3 regions of the Paenibacillus sp. BC26 genome follow, and region 2 is predicted to be linked to each of the others. Evidence: predicted binding sites of a transcription regulator. Region 2 holds the regulator's gene; each other region holds the start of a gene.
The links. Region 2 encodes LexA, which represses DNA repair genes until DNA is damaged. Its sites were predicted from a motif close to CGAACATATGTTCG; they were not measured.
Positions count from the first base shown of each region.

Region 1: a site for LexA is predicted at 1,992-2,005, ahead of recA (recombinase RecA). Genes of this name have one in related genera too.
Region 3: a site for LexA is predicted at 1,549-1,562, ahead of BM412_RS31805 (YolD-like family protein). Genes of this name have one in related genera too.

Region 1 is NZ_FPAD01000001.1:2,977,794-2,982,891, reverse strand. Features, by position in the region: gene pgsA (CDP-diacylglycerol--glycerol-3-phosphate 3-phosphatidyltransferase) at 1-500, shown strand, start outside; gene BM412_RS13275 (competence/damage-inducible protein A) at 611-1,852, shown strand; gene recA (recombinase RecA) at 2,075-3,133, shown strand; gene BM412_RS13265 (RecX family transcriptional regulator) at 3,223-3,888, shown strand; gene rny (ribonuclease Y) at 4,070-5,098, shown strand, end outside.
Region 2 is NZ_FPAD01000001.1:1,705,458-1,710,555, reverse strand. Features, by position in the region: gene BM412_RS07250 (hypothetical protein) at 1-53, opposite strand, end outside; gene BM412_RS07245 (aldo/keto reductase) at 106-1,092, opposite strand; gene BM412_RS07240 (DUF896 domain-containing protein) at 1,124-1,327, opposite strand; gene BM412_RS07235 (LysM peptidoglycan-binding domain-containing protein) at 1,597-1,974, opposite strand; gene lexA (transcriptional repressor LexA) at 2,162-2,782, shown strand; gene BM412_RS07225 (hypothetical protein) at 2,879-3,460, opposite strand; gene glnA (type I glutamate--ammonia ligase) at 3,591-4,919, opposite strand; gene BM412_RS07215 (MerR family transcriptional regulator) at 4,953-5,098, opposite strand, start outside.
Region 3 is NZ_FPAD01000001.1:2,162,461-2,167,558, forward strand. Features, by position in the region: gene BM412_RS09360 (aldehyde dehydrogenase family protein) at 1-93, shown strand, start outside; gene BM412_RS09365 (VOC family protein) at 191-607, opposite strand; gene BM412_RS09370 (YjgB family protein) at 734-1,336, opposite strand; gene BM412_RS31805 (YolD-like family protein) at 1,592-1,900, shown strand; gene BM412_RS09375 (dihydrofolate reductase family protein) at 1,942-2,511, shown strand; gene BM412_RS09380 (zinc-dependent alcohol dehydrogenase) at 2,710-3,732, shown strand; gene BM412_RS09385 (AraC family transcriptional regulator) at 3,793-4,596, opposite strand; gene BM412_RS09390 (phytanoyl-CoA dioxygenase family protein) at 4,724-5,098, shown strand, end outside.

The sequences.
Region 1 (5,098 bases), 1.3 Mb from region 2:
TTGATCTCAAGCCGCTCACCTATGATGATTTTTCCATTACTTGGAATCAAATTTTGGCCGCGCTGGTCTTTATCGTTGCAGCGAGCACAGATGGACTTGACGGCTATATTGCACGCAAGAACAAAATCGTCACTAATTTGGGCAAGCTGTTGGATCCGCTGGCAGACAAGCTGTTAGTTGCGGCGGTGCTTATTTCGCTTGTCGAAATGGCTAAGCTTGATGCTTGGATCGCGATCGTCATCATTAGTCGTGAGTTTGCAGTCACCGGCCTTCGCCAGATTGCACTGCTTGAAGGCTCTGTTCTGGCTGCCAGCACGTGGGGCAAATGGAAGACAGCCATTCAAATTACGATGATTATCGCGTTATTGCTTAACAATTTCCCGTTTGCGTTTCTGGATTTTCCATTCGACTTGATTTCTAGTTATGCAGCGGCACTCATCACGGTTTACTCCGGCATCGATTATTTTGTCAAAAATAAAAATCTCATTCCGGTAGCTTAAACCGGCTTCAAACATGCAGCATCACTCCTTCCGTTCGTCAGGAAGGGGTGATGCTTTGCTTTTCCTTAACCGTTTCTAATCCACCTTATACATAGATTGGAGCTGTTGTCATGCGCGCTGAAATTATTGCCGTAGGTACGGAATTGCTGCTGGGTCAGACTGTGAATACGAATGCTACTTATTTGTCTCAAGGGCTTGCGGAGCTGGGGGTCGATGTTTATTTTCAGACCGTCGTCGGTGATAATGCGGGACGGATTCGACTGGCGATCGAGCTTGCGCGCACAAGGGCCGATCTCATTCTCTTTACCGGCGGACTTGGGCCAACGATGGATGATCTGACTAAGGATGCGCTGGCGGACTATTTAAACCGTTCGATAGAAATCCATCAGCCGTCCATGGACAAAATAGAGGCTTTGTTCAGCTCGCGCGGCATTCATATGGTGGAGAGCAACCGCCGCCAGGCGCATCTGATTGAAGGCAGCGATCCACTGATGAATGATGCAGGCTTAGCCGTAGGCAATGCACTCACGGTGGACGGCACGAGCTATGTGCTGCTCCCGGGGCCGCCGCGCGAAATGAAACCGATGTTCGACGGGCCGGCTAAAGCGTGGATTAGATCTGTCATGGGCGAGGAACGCAAGCTTTTCTCGCGATTGCTCATGTTTGCCGGAATCGGTGAATCAAGCTTGGAGCAGGCCATTATTGATTTAATTGAGGGTCAATCCGATCCGTCGATTGCTCCATATGCCAAAGAAGGCGAAGTTGCTATTCGAATTTCGACGAAAGCATTGAACGAGCAGGAAGCCGAAACGCGCCTCAAAACGGCGGAGGATCAAATTCTTGCACGCGTTGGCACGCATCTGTACGCTCGTGAGGACATTCCGCTCGAGGAAGCTGTCATTAGGCAGCTGCGGGCTACCGGACGCTCGCTAGCCAGCGCAGAGAGTCTTACAGGCGGTTTGTTCGCGCAGCTCGTGACGCAGGTACCGGGAAGCAGCGGCGAGTTTGTCGGCGGCGTCGTGACGTACACCAATTTAATGAAACATAAATTGCTGAGCATCCCGATGTCCCAGCTCGAGGGGACCGATGCACCCGGCGCAATCAGCGAATCGACTGCGGCGCTCATGGCGGAGCGGGTGCGTGAGCTCGCAGGCAGCGATTTCGGCGTCTCGTTGACCGGCGTAGCCGGACCTGCCGAGTCCGAAGGGAAACCGGTCGGACTTGTGTTTTTCGGTCTTTCCGAGCGCGGGAAGCCGACGCAGGTGTTCACGGCGCATCTTAGCGGCAGCAGAGGCATTATTCGACTGCGTGCGGCGAAGTCGCTTCTGTATCGGCTGTGGCAGGCGCTCTAAACTAGAATAAAATGTTAAATTCAGCTTGTCAGACGATGGATTTTCGACTATAATCGACATTAGTTAGCGGAAGAACCGTGGCGAAGATTACTTTGCTGCGGTTCTTTTTTTGTTTCTCCATTTGGCCAAATGAGAAATAAGAATATATGTTCGCAAAAACTCTTGTCAAAGCGAACAAAACAAGTTATCATGAAAGTATAAATCATAAGGGATGTGGATTCGTTGGCAGATCGTAAAGCCGCATTAGAAATGGCATTGCGTCAAATAGAGAAGCAATTTGGTAAAGGCTCCATCATGAAGCTCGGTGAATCGACACATATGCAAGTTGAAACGGTATCCAGCGGTGCGCTTGCACTAGATATTGCACTTGGAATTGGCGGCTTCCCGCGCGGCCGGATTATTGAAGTATACGGACCGGAATCTTCCGGTAAAACAACAGTTGCGCTTCATGCGATCGCGGAAGTACAACGTGCAGGCGGACAAGCTGCATTTATCGATGCGGAGCATGCTCTTGATCCTTCGTATGCAAGCAAGCTTGGCGTTAACATTGATGAATTGCTTCTGTCCCAGCCGGATACGGGTGAACAAGGTCTAGAGATCGCGGAAGCGCTTGTTCGCAGCGGCGCGGTAGACATCGTCGTAGTTGACTCCGTTGCGGCACTCGTTCCGAAAGCGGAAATCGAAGGCGACATGGGAGATTCCCACGTTGGTTTGCAAGCGCGTTTGATGTCGCAAGCACTTCGTAAGCTTTCCGGTGCCATTAGCAAGTCGAAGACCATCACGATCTTTATTAACCAGCTTCGTGAGAAGGTCGGCGTTATGTTCGGTAACCCTGAGACAACGCCGGGCGGCCGCGCGCTGAAGTTCTACTCCACAATCCGTCTTGATGTTCGTCGTATCGAGTCCATAAAGCAAGGGAATGACGTTGTCGGTAACCGGACACGTATTAAGGTTGTTAAGAACAAAGTAGCTCCTCCTTTCAAACAAGCCGAAGTCGACATTATGTATGGCGAAGGCATCTCTAAAGAGGGGAGCATCGTGGATATCGGCGTCGAGCAGGATATCGTTCAGAAGAGCGGTGCTTGGTTCTCATATAACGGCGAGCGTCTTGGACAAGGCCGTGAGAATGCGAAGCAGTTCCTTAAAGATCATAAAGACATTGCGGCTGTGATCGAGAAGCAAATTCGTGACGCCAGCAACATGGCTGCAGCAGCTGCAGGCGCAGCGGCCTTCAGCGAGGACGAAGAGGACGAGGACGAATTGGATTTGGATTTGGAATAAACCGATTGAGATCGGTTACCCGGAGAAGCACCTGTACAGGTGCTTCTCTATTTATTAAGTAAGTGGTTCCACGTAGGGGAGGGACAGAGGTGCTAGTAATTACCGGCGTTGAACAGGACCGGAAGTCCAAGCAGCGCTACCATTTATTTGTCAATGATTCGCAAGAACCGTACACCAGCGTACATGAAGACCTACTCATTAAGTTTCGTCTGCTGAAGGGCAGAGAAATTCATGCGGATGAGCTGAAACAGATTGTTGAAGAGGACACCAAGCACAGGGCATACATTCTTTCTCTATCCTATTTAGGAGCAAGACAGCGGACAGAGAAGGAGATTTTGCGTTATTTGGCACGAAAGGAAATCGATCCCGAATCCGCGGAGAAAGCGATTGAGCGTCTGACGCAGGAAGGATTGGTAAACGATAAACAATATGCCAGCATGTATGCTTCCGAACGAATGCGGACGCAGATGAAGGGGCGCCGCTTATTGCAGCAGGAGCTTGTGCAGCGTGGAATCTCCAGAGATATGGCCAAGCAAGCCTCTCAGAAGCTGAATGAGCAATCGGAGACGGATATCGCCATTCGGGCCGCTCATAAGAAATGGCCTTATATTAAAGGGGAACCTCGCGAGAGAAAACAGAAATTAGCCGTGTTTCTACTTCGCCGCGGGTTTCCGATGAACGCGGTAAGAGAAGCGGTAAAGGCTGCCGTTCTTGGAATGGAAGATGATGAGGATGGGCATATGCTTGACAATTGATTTTCACAAAAGATAAAATAAGTTTGTATTCTTTATTCTAGAATCGATTTTCCTTCCAAAAATTGATTCGAAACGATTATTTTCGTCAAATTTAGTTATGTATGATCGGGTTAAAAACCGGCTAGAAAACCAAATAATGTCCCAAGCGTTTGCTTAGGTGAGCAACGAGGAGGTGAGAAAGATGCCAGCAGTGGTATGGATCCTGATCATTCTCGTTGTTGGTGCAATTTTCTTTGGTGTCGGTTATTTTATTCGCAAATCGATCGCCGAGGCCAAAATTTCAAGCGCCGAGCAGGCCGCTAGTCAAATTGTTGACAATGCGAAGAAAGAAGCCGAAGCGCAGAAGAAAGAAACGGTTCTCGAAGCGAAAGATGAAGTCCACAAGCTCCGTACCGAGGCTGAGAGAGATATTCGCGAACGTCGCAACGAGGTACAGCGTCTTGAAAGACGACTGATTCAGAAAGAAGAGTCGTTGGATAAAAAAATAGAAGCGCTGGAACGCAAAGAAGAACAAGTTGCCAACAAAGAGAAGCGGATCGAGGAAACACAGGAACAAATCGATACCCTTTACAAACAGCAGCTTCAAGAGCTTGAGCGGATTTCGAACTTAACAATGGAAGATGCGAAACAAATCATCTTGAACAACGTTGAGCAGGAAGTTCGTCATGAAACTGCACAAATGATTAAAGAAATCGAGCAGCAAGCGAAGGAAGAAGCAGATAAGAAAGCACGTGATATTATCTCGCTTGCCATTCAGCGCTGTGCAGCGGATCATGTGGCTGAAACTACGGTTTCCGTAGTTGCATTGCCAAATGAAGAAATGAAAGGCCGCATTATCGGACGTGAAGGCCGCAACATTCGCGCACTGGAAACGTTGACCGGTATCGATCTCATAATCGACGATACACCGGAAGCGGTCATCTTGTCTGGTTTCGATCCAATTCGTCGTGAGATTGCTCGTACATCACTCGAGAAGCTTGTAGCTGATGGTCGTATCCATCCTGCACGTATCGAGGAAATGGTAGAGAAGTCGCGCAAAGAAGTGGATGAACGTATCCGTGAATACGGAGAGCAGGCGACTTATGAAGTTGGCGTGCATGGCTTACATCCGGATCTCATTAAGATTTTAGGTCGACTCAAATATCGTACAAGCTATGGTCAAAACGTGCTCAAGCACTCCATGGAAGTTGCTTATTTGACTGGCTTAATG
Region 2 (5,098 bases):
TTGTTAATTTGAGATTGGTTCTTCTGTACTTTACGTTCCCACGATCTTGACAAAGGTGTTCCTCCTTCATAATCTTCAACGCGCTGTGATTCTTCTTGCTAGTAGTTAAAACGGTCGAGCGAATTTCGCTATGAAACGATTCGGATATTCACTGGGCAACGCACTAACTTCATCCAGCTTGTTCCATACCGAATCCGGCATCGTCCAACCGATCGCACCCATATTGTCTTCAAACTGCTCCAATGTGCTTGCTCCGAAGATCGGAGACGTAATGCCTTTGCGTTGGAGCAACCAAGACAACGCCACTTGAGCAGGCGTGCGCTCCAGTTCTTTCGCTGCGCTCAGCACCGCTTCAAGCACTGCAAAGTTACTATCATTGGCACGAACTGCCCAAGAGCTCTCGCCTTGCTTGGACGTTAATCTTCCGCTTACAGGCTCCTCTTGTGTATACCTGCCTGTCAGAAAACCTCCGCCTAATGGTGCCCAAGGAATAATGCTTACATTCTCTTCCAAACATAAAGATAGCATTTCGCGGTCCATCTCACGGCTAACCAGACTGTATTGCGGTTGAATCGAGATAAATCGGACATAACGATTCCAATCGCTGGTAGACAATGACTTCATGAGCTGCCAGGCGAAGAAATTGGAACAGCCAATATAACGAACTTTACCCGAGGTAACCAAGTCATCGAGTGCGCGAAGCGTCTCTTCGATCGGTGTAGCGTGATCCCATACATGCACTTGGTAGAGGTCGATATAGTCGGTATCCAGTCTCTTCAAGCTTGCTTCGACGGCATCCATAATATGCTTTCTGGAAACGCCTACGCCGTTAGGATGGTTGGCGGTTGCGAATCTCACTTTCGTTGCGAGAACGACTTCCGAACGTCGATCTTTTATCGCTTTGCCTACGATCTCTTCAGAACGGCCGGATACATACACGTTCGCTGTATCGAGGAAATTGCCGCCTTTCTCGAAGAAACGATTCATCATCTCTATGGAATCCGTCTCGCTTGTCGTGTTACCGAATGTCATTGTACCTAAACAAAGCTCCGATACGGCCAAACCGCTTCGGCCTAATAAACGATATTGCATGCTACATGTCCTCCTTCAAATGAGACGGCTGCTAATGCTTGATCGTATCTTCCCCGTTCTCCTCATCTTCCACATATTTGATGGTATCGAGTTGATTACGGAAGTTTTTCTTGAAATTCTCAAGATATAGACGGCGAAGCTCGTCGCGTTCGACCAGTTCCTCCGGTGACAACCCTACGGTTTTGTTCTTTCTGGATAGTTCATTAATACGGGCGATGATCTTTTCCATTTCCATTGTGCTCCCTCCCTGTTTCGGCCAACATGTCATTCTTTACTTTGACATTTTTAATTGCCCATTGTCAAGGCGAAATGGCCCTCTCCGAAGCTTGAATCCTGTTGTTTGTTCGTGCTCGATTTAGGTCTGATTCACCTTATTAATACGTTATGCCGCCAGAAATGAAAAAAGCCTGAGCAATGGAGACTCAGACTTCTGAATGTAGATCCTCATGAATCGTTAAGGTTAGGAAGTATTGCCTTCTATAGAAGCTGTAACCTTGAACCTAGTTATTCAGCGGGAATAATTAAGGATTGTCCGGCTTGCAATGAGCTGGATGTCAAGTTGTTCCGTTGTTTCAAGTTGAAAACAACGTGGCGGATATCTTCGCCTTCTTTACGAATACTGCTTGCGATATTCCATAGCGTGTCACCGGAGCCAACAACGACGATCTGCTCCGAGGCAGTTGGTGCTGCCGGATATTCGCTGTTCGCTTGGCTTGTCATTAGTGACAGTCCTGTGAAGAGCAGTACGAAAAACAGTGTTGCAACGGCTAGTCTCATTAATAAGCGCTCTGTTCTTCTAGCTTGCCAAGTGCGCTTCACGGCGCGAGTCTTGCGAGTTTCACCTTTATAATTAGAAGAGTAAGTGGACATCGTTGTCATCATTCTCCAGCACCCCAAACGTTTGTTCTATTTGATAAACCTAGAATAACACGAACATTTGTTTGTGGTCAAGCATTTTTGGAACGTTTGTTCGTAAAAATATGCGAACTTGTGTTTCTCGAACTTATGTTTGTACGAACTCGGGTTCTGTGTTATAATTTGACACAAATGAAACTTTGGAGTGATTCCGGTGTCGAAACTTTCAAACCGCCAGCAGGCGATACTAGAATTCATTAAGACGGAAGTCCGCGAGAAAGGTTATCCGCCTTCCGTTCGCGAGATCGGTGAAGCGGTTGGACTCGCTTCCAGCTCAACTGTCCACGGCCATCTTGATCGCCTGGAGAAGAAAGGACTTATTCGCCGCGACCCGACTAAACCTCGTGCTATTGAGATTTTGGACGGCGAAGACAACGAGATTCCATTCCCGCTCTCCATTGCTAAGGTTCCGGTAGTAGGTAAAGTAACTGCCGGTGTGCCGATTACCGCAACAGAGAATATTGAGGATTACTTCCCCCTTCCGGCTGACAAGGTTGGCGACCACAACGTCTTTATCCTTAACGTTGTTGGAGAAAGTATGATCGAAGCAGGCATTCATAACGGCGATTACGTCATTGTCCGCCAACAGCAAACCGCTTCCAACGGCGATATCGTCGTAGCGATGACAGAAGAAGACGAAGCTACGGTGAAGACCTTCTATAAGGAGAAGGATCATATCCGTCTTCAACCGGAGAACTCCACGATGGAACCGATCCGTCTGCGTAACGTCTCCATTCTCGGCAAAGTCATCGGACTTTTCCGCGACATCCATTAATTAATGCATCTAAGGGGCATGTTCGATCGCTGCAGCAGCGATTGAACATGCCCCTTTTCTGTCATCCAGCACGCAGATGTACCTCCGTGATGTCAGCTAACCTACGATTTCTCGGAATAACAAATGACGATAGGTGAATTTACTGCTGCTGTACTTGAAGCTCAAAGCTATGCCCGAGAAATCAATCGTTATCGATTTAAGTGCACATGCCGTTACTTTTTGTCGAATTAACGCTGCCAGACGTGTTCGATTGTTGTTGTTCACGGCTGCGGCAACTGCTGCAGCATAGGATGAAGAAGCTCTAAGCGCTTTGTAGAAAGGTAGTACAGCTCTTGCGATAGCTCTATGAATCGGGGTCGAGAATGTGAACTGGGTTGTTCCTGGCGGAATCGTCGTTCCGATGGAATATTGTAGGATCGGTTCGGGAAATTCGAAATCGAAGAAGTAGCCAATGGCGTTCGTAGAGAACCCATTTAACTTCGCATATGGCGCTACCGACTTAAACAGAGCGGATAACGTATCCAGATCCGCGCCACGAATAGCTTTAGACCATTTCAATGCATAGGAATAATTCAGTACGATCTTCCTGAAGAATGGCACCATCGTTGCTGCTACATGGGATAGTATCGCCCCGGTAAGTCTAAACTGCTTCTCCGCACTTGCCGCTTGCTTCTTCACATAGGCTGCCTCCTTCATGAATGGCTATTGTGGCATACTATGCGGAAATAAAAGTACAAGTGCGGATGCCCCCATCCAAGGATAAACAAAAAACCCTTGATGCCAAACGGCATCAAAGGTTTCGTCGGTTCTAGTAGAGCGTCAAGTACTGATCGCGTTCCCACTCGTGGATTTGCGTACGGTACATATCCCACTCGATTTCTTTAAGCTCATAGAAGTGAGCAAGCGCGTGATCGCCAAGCGCTTCACAAACAACTTCGCTGCGAAGCAGCTCTGTCAATGCTTCTTTCAGGTCATCCGGCAAGGTAGGAATGCCCTCTTCGATACGCTCTTCATCCGTCATCACGTAGATGTTACGGTCAGTCGGAGCCGGCAGCGGAGTTTTGTTGCGGATACCGTCAAGGCCAGCTTTAAGCATAACAGCAAGAGCCAGGTATGGATTAGCCGCTGGGTCTGGGCTGCGGACTTCTATCCGTGTGCTTAGACCGCGCGAGGCAGGAATACGAATCATCGGGCTGCGGTTACTCGCGGACCATGCTACATAGCAAGGTGCCTCATAGCCCGGAACCAGACGCTTGTACGAGTTTACGGTAGGGTTCGTAATCGCCGAGAAAGCACGTGCATGGTTCAGTACACCGGCCATGTAATAACGAGCTATTTGGCTAAGACCAAGCTTGTCGCTCTCATCGTAGAACGCGTTTACGTTGCCGCGGAACAACGACTGGTGACAGTGCATACCGGAACCATTTACACCGAATAGCGGTTTAGGCATGAACGAAGCATGCAGTCCGTGCTGGCGTGCAATGGTTTTTACTACGAGCTTGAACGTTTGAATTTGATCGGCTGCTTTAATCGCATCCGCATATTTGAAGTCGATTTCGTGCTGACCCGGAGCTACCTCATGGTGAGAAGCTTCGATTTCGAAGCCCATTTCTTCCAATGTCAATACGATTTCACGGCGGCAGTTCTCACCAAGGTCCATCGGAGCAAGGTCGAAGTATCCGCCTTGATCGTTAAGTTCTGTAGTTGGATTGCCTTTCTCATCTGTTTTGAATAGGAAAAATTCCGGTTCTGGTCCAACGTTCATCGCAGTAAAGCCAAGCTCTTCCGCCTCTTTCAGAACGCGCTTCAGAATGCCGCGCGGGTCGCCGGCAAATGGTGTACCGTCAGGCATATATACATCACAGATCAGACGGGCAATACGATCTTCCGCAACCCAAGGGAATACAACCCATGTATCAAGGTCCGGATAGAGGTACATGTCGGACTCTTCAATCCGCACATAACCTTCGATGGACGAGCCGTCGAACATCATTTTGTTGTCGAGTGCCTTTTCCAGCTGACTTACCGGAATTTCGACGTTCTTGATCGTTCCCAGCAAATCGGTGAACTGAAGACGAATAAACCGGACATTCTGTTCTTTGCAAATACGTCTGATGTCATCCTTGTTGTAGCTCACAGAATCATCTCCTTAAAGGCTAGTTGGTATTCCTTACTTTTTGTTATAGAAACGGGACAGCTGGCCTTGAATCATAGATGCTTTGCCAGGTCTCTTCTCTAGCAGCTGCTGCTTAAGCAATCGATGCAATTGCGCATCGGAGAGCTCGCGACGTTTCACTTCCGACAGCTCGCTGACGA
Region 3 (5,098 bases), 460 kb from region 2:
ATTGGCAGATTTGGTTCTCCGTGGATCATCGAAGAGTTAACGGTCTACAAGTGGGTATCGATCCAGACGAAGTATCGTGACTTCCCTTTTTAATGAATACCCTTACGATCAGCCTTCAATCGCAAGAAAAAGAGATGATGCCGCAACGGCACCATCTCTACGTATGTGGTACAAGTTAGCTCGAAATGACTTACCCTTGCGGGATCGCACTTTCATCCATAAAGCCGATTTCCCAATGATGACCGTCTAGGTCTAGGAAGCTTCTCTGATACATGAAGCCGAGATCTTGTGTTTCTTTGGCAATATGGCCACCAGCTGCAATCGCGTTGTCAACTAACTTGTCCACTTGATCGCGGCTCTCGACCATTAATGCAATTAAGACTTCGGTCGTTTTGGCTGCATCGGTAACCTCTTTTTGGGTGAAGGTCTTGAAATACTCTTCAACCAACAACATGGAGTAAATGTTTTCTCCGATGACCATACAAGTTGCATTGTCGTCAGTAAAGTTGGGGTTGAATGCAAAGCCTACCGCGGTGAAAAACGCAATCGATTTCTTCAGGTCTTTTACCGGTAAATTAACAAACATACTTTTGGCTGTTTCTGCCATCCCAATCACCTCTCGTATACAGTAGCATTATGATAAATTGGATGTCAAACCATATGGATAATAAAATGAAACCGTCCAAGCTCAGCGAGTGCTGTGCCGGGACGGTTTGAGTCGCGCTGCTGCGCGTTACGTATTTGCTTTGCCCGCATAGACGTTAATGTGGTCAATATGCGCGATTTTGCCTTTGGCGACTTTGCTTGGGCCGACGAATTTCAGTTCGTATGCTTTGGATGGATGGTAAACATAGATTTTGTCCTTGCCGGTGAAGCGGACTTCCTTAGGCGTACCAAGCGACTTGATGACGGACGCGAAGGTCAGCGATTTGACGCCTCCCGTTCGATCGATGGACGTTCCGAAATTGCGCAAATCGTAGATGACGCCTGATTTATTGACGCCGAAGCTGTATTCGCCTTTTCCCATGCCCAGATTGTACCCTTCATAATGGTTGCCTTTCAGGTCGCCGCCTACATCCGGTTCACCCCATTTGTAATGAACGGCGGAGATCGGCGTTTTGCCCGCGATTGCGTTTAAGCCAGGGATTTTTCCTTCGCTCGCTAGCTTGTAAATGCTCTTAATATAGTCATTCTGCGCATTCTTGCCAGCACTAGCGCTGGCTGCTGCCGCGTGGACATTCGAATGAGAGAGTGCCGTCATGGAGCTTACCGCGAGCAATCCGGTTAAGGCCAGTTTGGCGGCTAATTTATACGATTGTTTCGATTTGTTCAACATAAAGAATTTCACCTCTTATTAGTATTGGAGACAAGGGACGGTTAGCTGTTACAACCTCATAATACCCAGACTAGCCCAGAAAGGAATGACAGAACGGTAAAGAAACAGTTACAAGAAGGTAACGAAAGGATGCGACCTGTTGAAATGAGAAAAGATCGTTTGCGTCTTATCAAAGTAATTGTCATACGATTGATGAAATAAATCTAGATACAAGAACATTTGTTCTGTTATAATGAAATCACCACTTTATAAAGGGTGATGAATATGGACAATGCTCATTTGGATTTAATTGAACAGCAAGCACACCAAGTCAGCCTCAACTTCCGAAATCGATATCGACGACCCAAACCAAACTTAGACCAATCAGATCGAGATAGAATTGTTGATGTGCTGGTGGAGTCATTAGGCTTGCATTGCACCGTACATCTGCGCCTGTATCATGAGTTTGAAGATTGTGTTGTTATTGGCGTCATTGATAAAATCAATCCCTATACGCGGCTGTTCCTGGTCGATGGAGAATGGTTTAATATTGAAGACGTTATTAAAGCTACTATCGAAACCTAAAGACCAAAACCAATCATTTCGAAATCGGAGGAAAAGCAAACATGAGAAAACTCGTATTGTTCATGCATGTGTCGCTGGACGGGTATGCGTCGGATGCTAAAGGAGGACTAGATTGGATTCCGTACAACGAGGAATTACAGAAGTACGCCAAGGAGGTCGTAGCCGAAGTCGGCTCTCCCGTATACGGACGCTCCACTTATCGGTTAATGGAGAGCTACTGGCCAACGGTGCTTGATGATCCGAATGCGTCGAAGCATGATTTGGAGCATGCCAAATGGGTGCAGGATGTTAAGAAGATCGTCATTTCCGGCTCGATCGACAGTGCCGATTGGAATAATACGATGCTGATCAAGGACAATATCGCAGAGGAAATCAAGGCGCTCAAGGAGCAGCCCGGTAAAAATCTCGTTATCTTCGGCAGTCCGGGAGCGGCGAAGACGTTGCTTGAGCTCGGCTTGATCGACGAATTTCTGCTGACGATTTGCCCGGTCATCTTGGGCGGCGGGAAATCCGTATTCCACGGCGGCGGTGAGAAAACCAAGCTCAAGCTGTTGTCCAGCCGAACTTTCAAATCGGGTATTATCGCAGCCCGATATGAGCTGGAGAAATAGCCGTACCGTCTAAGAACTACATAGCTGCCATTGGCAGCTATTTTTTTTGTTGTGAACATGAAGGAATACGAAGCAATGTTAAAACGATAATTATGCGGGGAAGCATGTCGCAATATGAGACTATTCATTTCAAAGCAAAGGTATATAATGGACTTGTATTTAAGACAAGAATACGGATGATTCTGGGAGGGTAATAGATTGAAAACAAAAGCGTGGTATGCCAAGGCCCCGTTTCAATTTGAACTTCGCGAAGGCGAGCTTGGGGAGATCAGTGAGGACGAGGTGCTGATTCGTGTCAAAGCTTGCGGCATATGTGGGACGGACATGACCAGCGTGAAATCGTCCGCGGAAAATTGGGAAGCGATTGGGCATGAAATAGCCGGTATTGTTGTTCGAAAAGGTGCGCGCGTCAACCATGTCGTGGAAGGCGCTTCAGTTACGTTGGAGACGAGCACGTTTTGCCGGACGTGCGAATGGTGCCGGGACGGGCGTTACGATTTGTGTAATAAAGGGCCGAGTTTTTGGGGCAGGAATTTCGCAATGGGATTCGCCGAATATATCGTCGCTCCAAAGGAAGTCGTCGTTCCGTTCGAAGGGTTGTCCTTCGCTGTTGCCTCTCTGGTGGAGCCGCTTGGCGTGGCGGTCGACCTTACGGAGACCGTTGACATCCAAATGGGCGATGATGTGTTAGTGCTGGGGCTTGGACCGATCGGCTTGATGGCACTTCGACTAGCGAAACTAAGAGGCGCACGTAAAATCTACGCGGCGGCGCGGTCCCACTCCGTTAAGCGAATCGAGACGGCGCTCGCATTCGGCGCGGATGAAATCATTAATACGGACATTACGCCGCTCGAGTCATATCTATTCGACCGTGGGGGAGTGGACCGAGTGCTCGTTTCAGCGCCACCTTCGACGATACCGTCCGCGTTCAAGGCGGCAAGAACCGGCGGCGTGATCGGTTTCATCGGCATTGAATATGGCGCCGGCGCCAGTATTTCGTTCGATGCGAATGAATTCCATTTCAAGAAGCTGCAGTTGAGAGCGTCTCACGCCACTCCCGCGCTGTTCTTTCCTAAATGCATTGAACTGCTGAAGTCGGGAGCTGTCGATGGCGATGCGCTCATCTCTCACACGTTCTCGCTGGATGAGTTCCCGGCCGCTATGCAGGCGCTGCGTGATGATCGGGGTTCTGCGGTCAAGATGGTCATGGTCAATGAGTAATCCGAAGGCAGCCTGAGAAAAGGCTGCCATTTTTGTTGGAGAGACCCTATTATTTGTGTTTTATATGCGTAAAGCTTTCCGATAGTTGGACGGGGAGACCGCCATTTTCTGCTTGAAAATCCGGCTAAAATAATACTCGTTCTCGTAACCGCAGCGAGCAGCGATTGCCGACATCGGCAAGGAAGTGTCCTTGAGCAGTTTTCGCGCTTGCTGCAAACGCAGCTCCGTGAGGTAGTCCATAGGAGTTTTTCCGAATTGCTTCGTAAACTTTTGAGTGAATTGAGAAGGGCTCAGCCACAGCTCGTCCGCGATCGTTTTTAAGTTGAATCTACCAAGCGCTTGCTGCCTGATGCGACGTAAGCTCTCGTTCATGAGCGGATCGCTGCTGCTCGGCATTATTTCCGATTCGCCGGACCAATAGGTCAGCCAGATGTCCTTGAACAATAGATTCCGTCTGGCTACCGACAGCGAATCCGGTTTCTCGGATACCGCTCTGAGCTGCGCAAGCGTAGACTGAAACCGCGAACCATCATGTATCTGAAACTTGCCCCTCGGAATCCGACTGGACACCTCTTTTACTTCCTCGTCCGAATTGGCCCAATCGAATATGAAGAAGTGGAAGGATAAAGGCGTTAAGGCTTTCCGGTAGATATCCGTTCCGCAAGGAAATAGAACGAGATCGCCATTCGCGGCGATTCCTTTCGTTCCATCGCATTCAAATTCGAAACTACCGTCCTCGACAACAAATAACAACCATTCATTATAACGAGAATGCTCTAGCATGAAGCGTTCGGCGTTCTCCTTGTAGAAATGATAATGTACTTGTGCAGCTAGCTCCCATGGCTCGATCAAATCAATCACCATTTTCGTAAATTTAGTATAAGAATTTTTATAATATAGTGCATTAAAAGAAAAAAATAATTACATATACTTAAATATTGTATAAGTCATCTTGTAAGTCAAGATTCAATCCATTGTAGGGGGAATGATCATGAATCATACGGAACTAACAGAGTATGTGAAGCAATTCGAGCAGAACGGTTATTTATTGCTGCGAGACATTTTGCCGCAGGACCGCGTGGAGCGGCTGAACCTGGCGGTAGATGAGCTGCTGGCAAAGGAGCCCGAGGCACTGGCTTATAACTTATACAACAGTGTTGAACGCCATGATGAGATTGCCTCACTTATGGATGAAGCCTCCATGCTCCCGCTGATCGTTAGCATGCTGGGCCACAATATTCAGCTGCATATCTCGCATTTGACGATCCGAAAACCGAATCCCACGGATCTGGATACATCGACGCAGAGCTTTATTAATTGGCATCAAGACGGACCTCATCCACAGTTCCCTTCGGTAGGTGGGGTG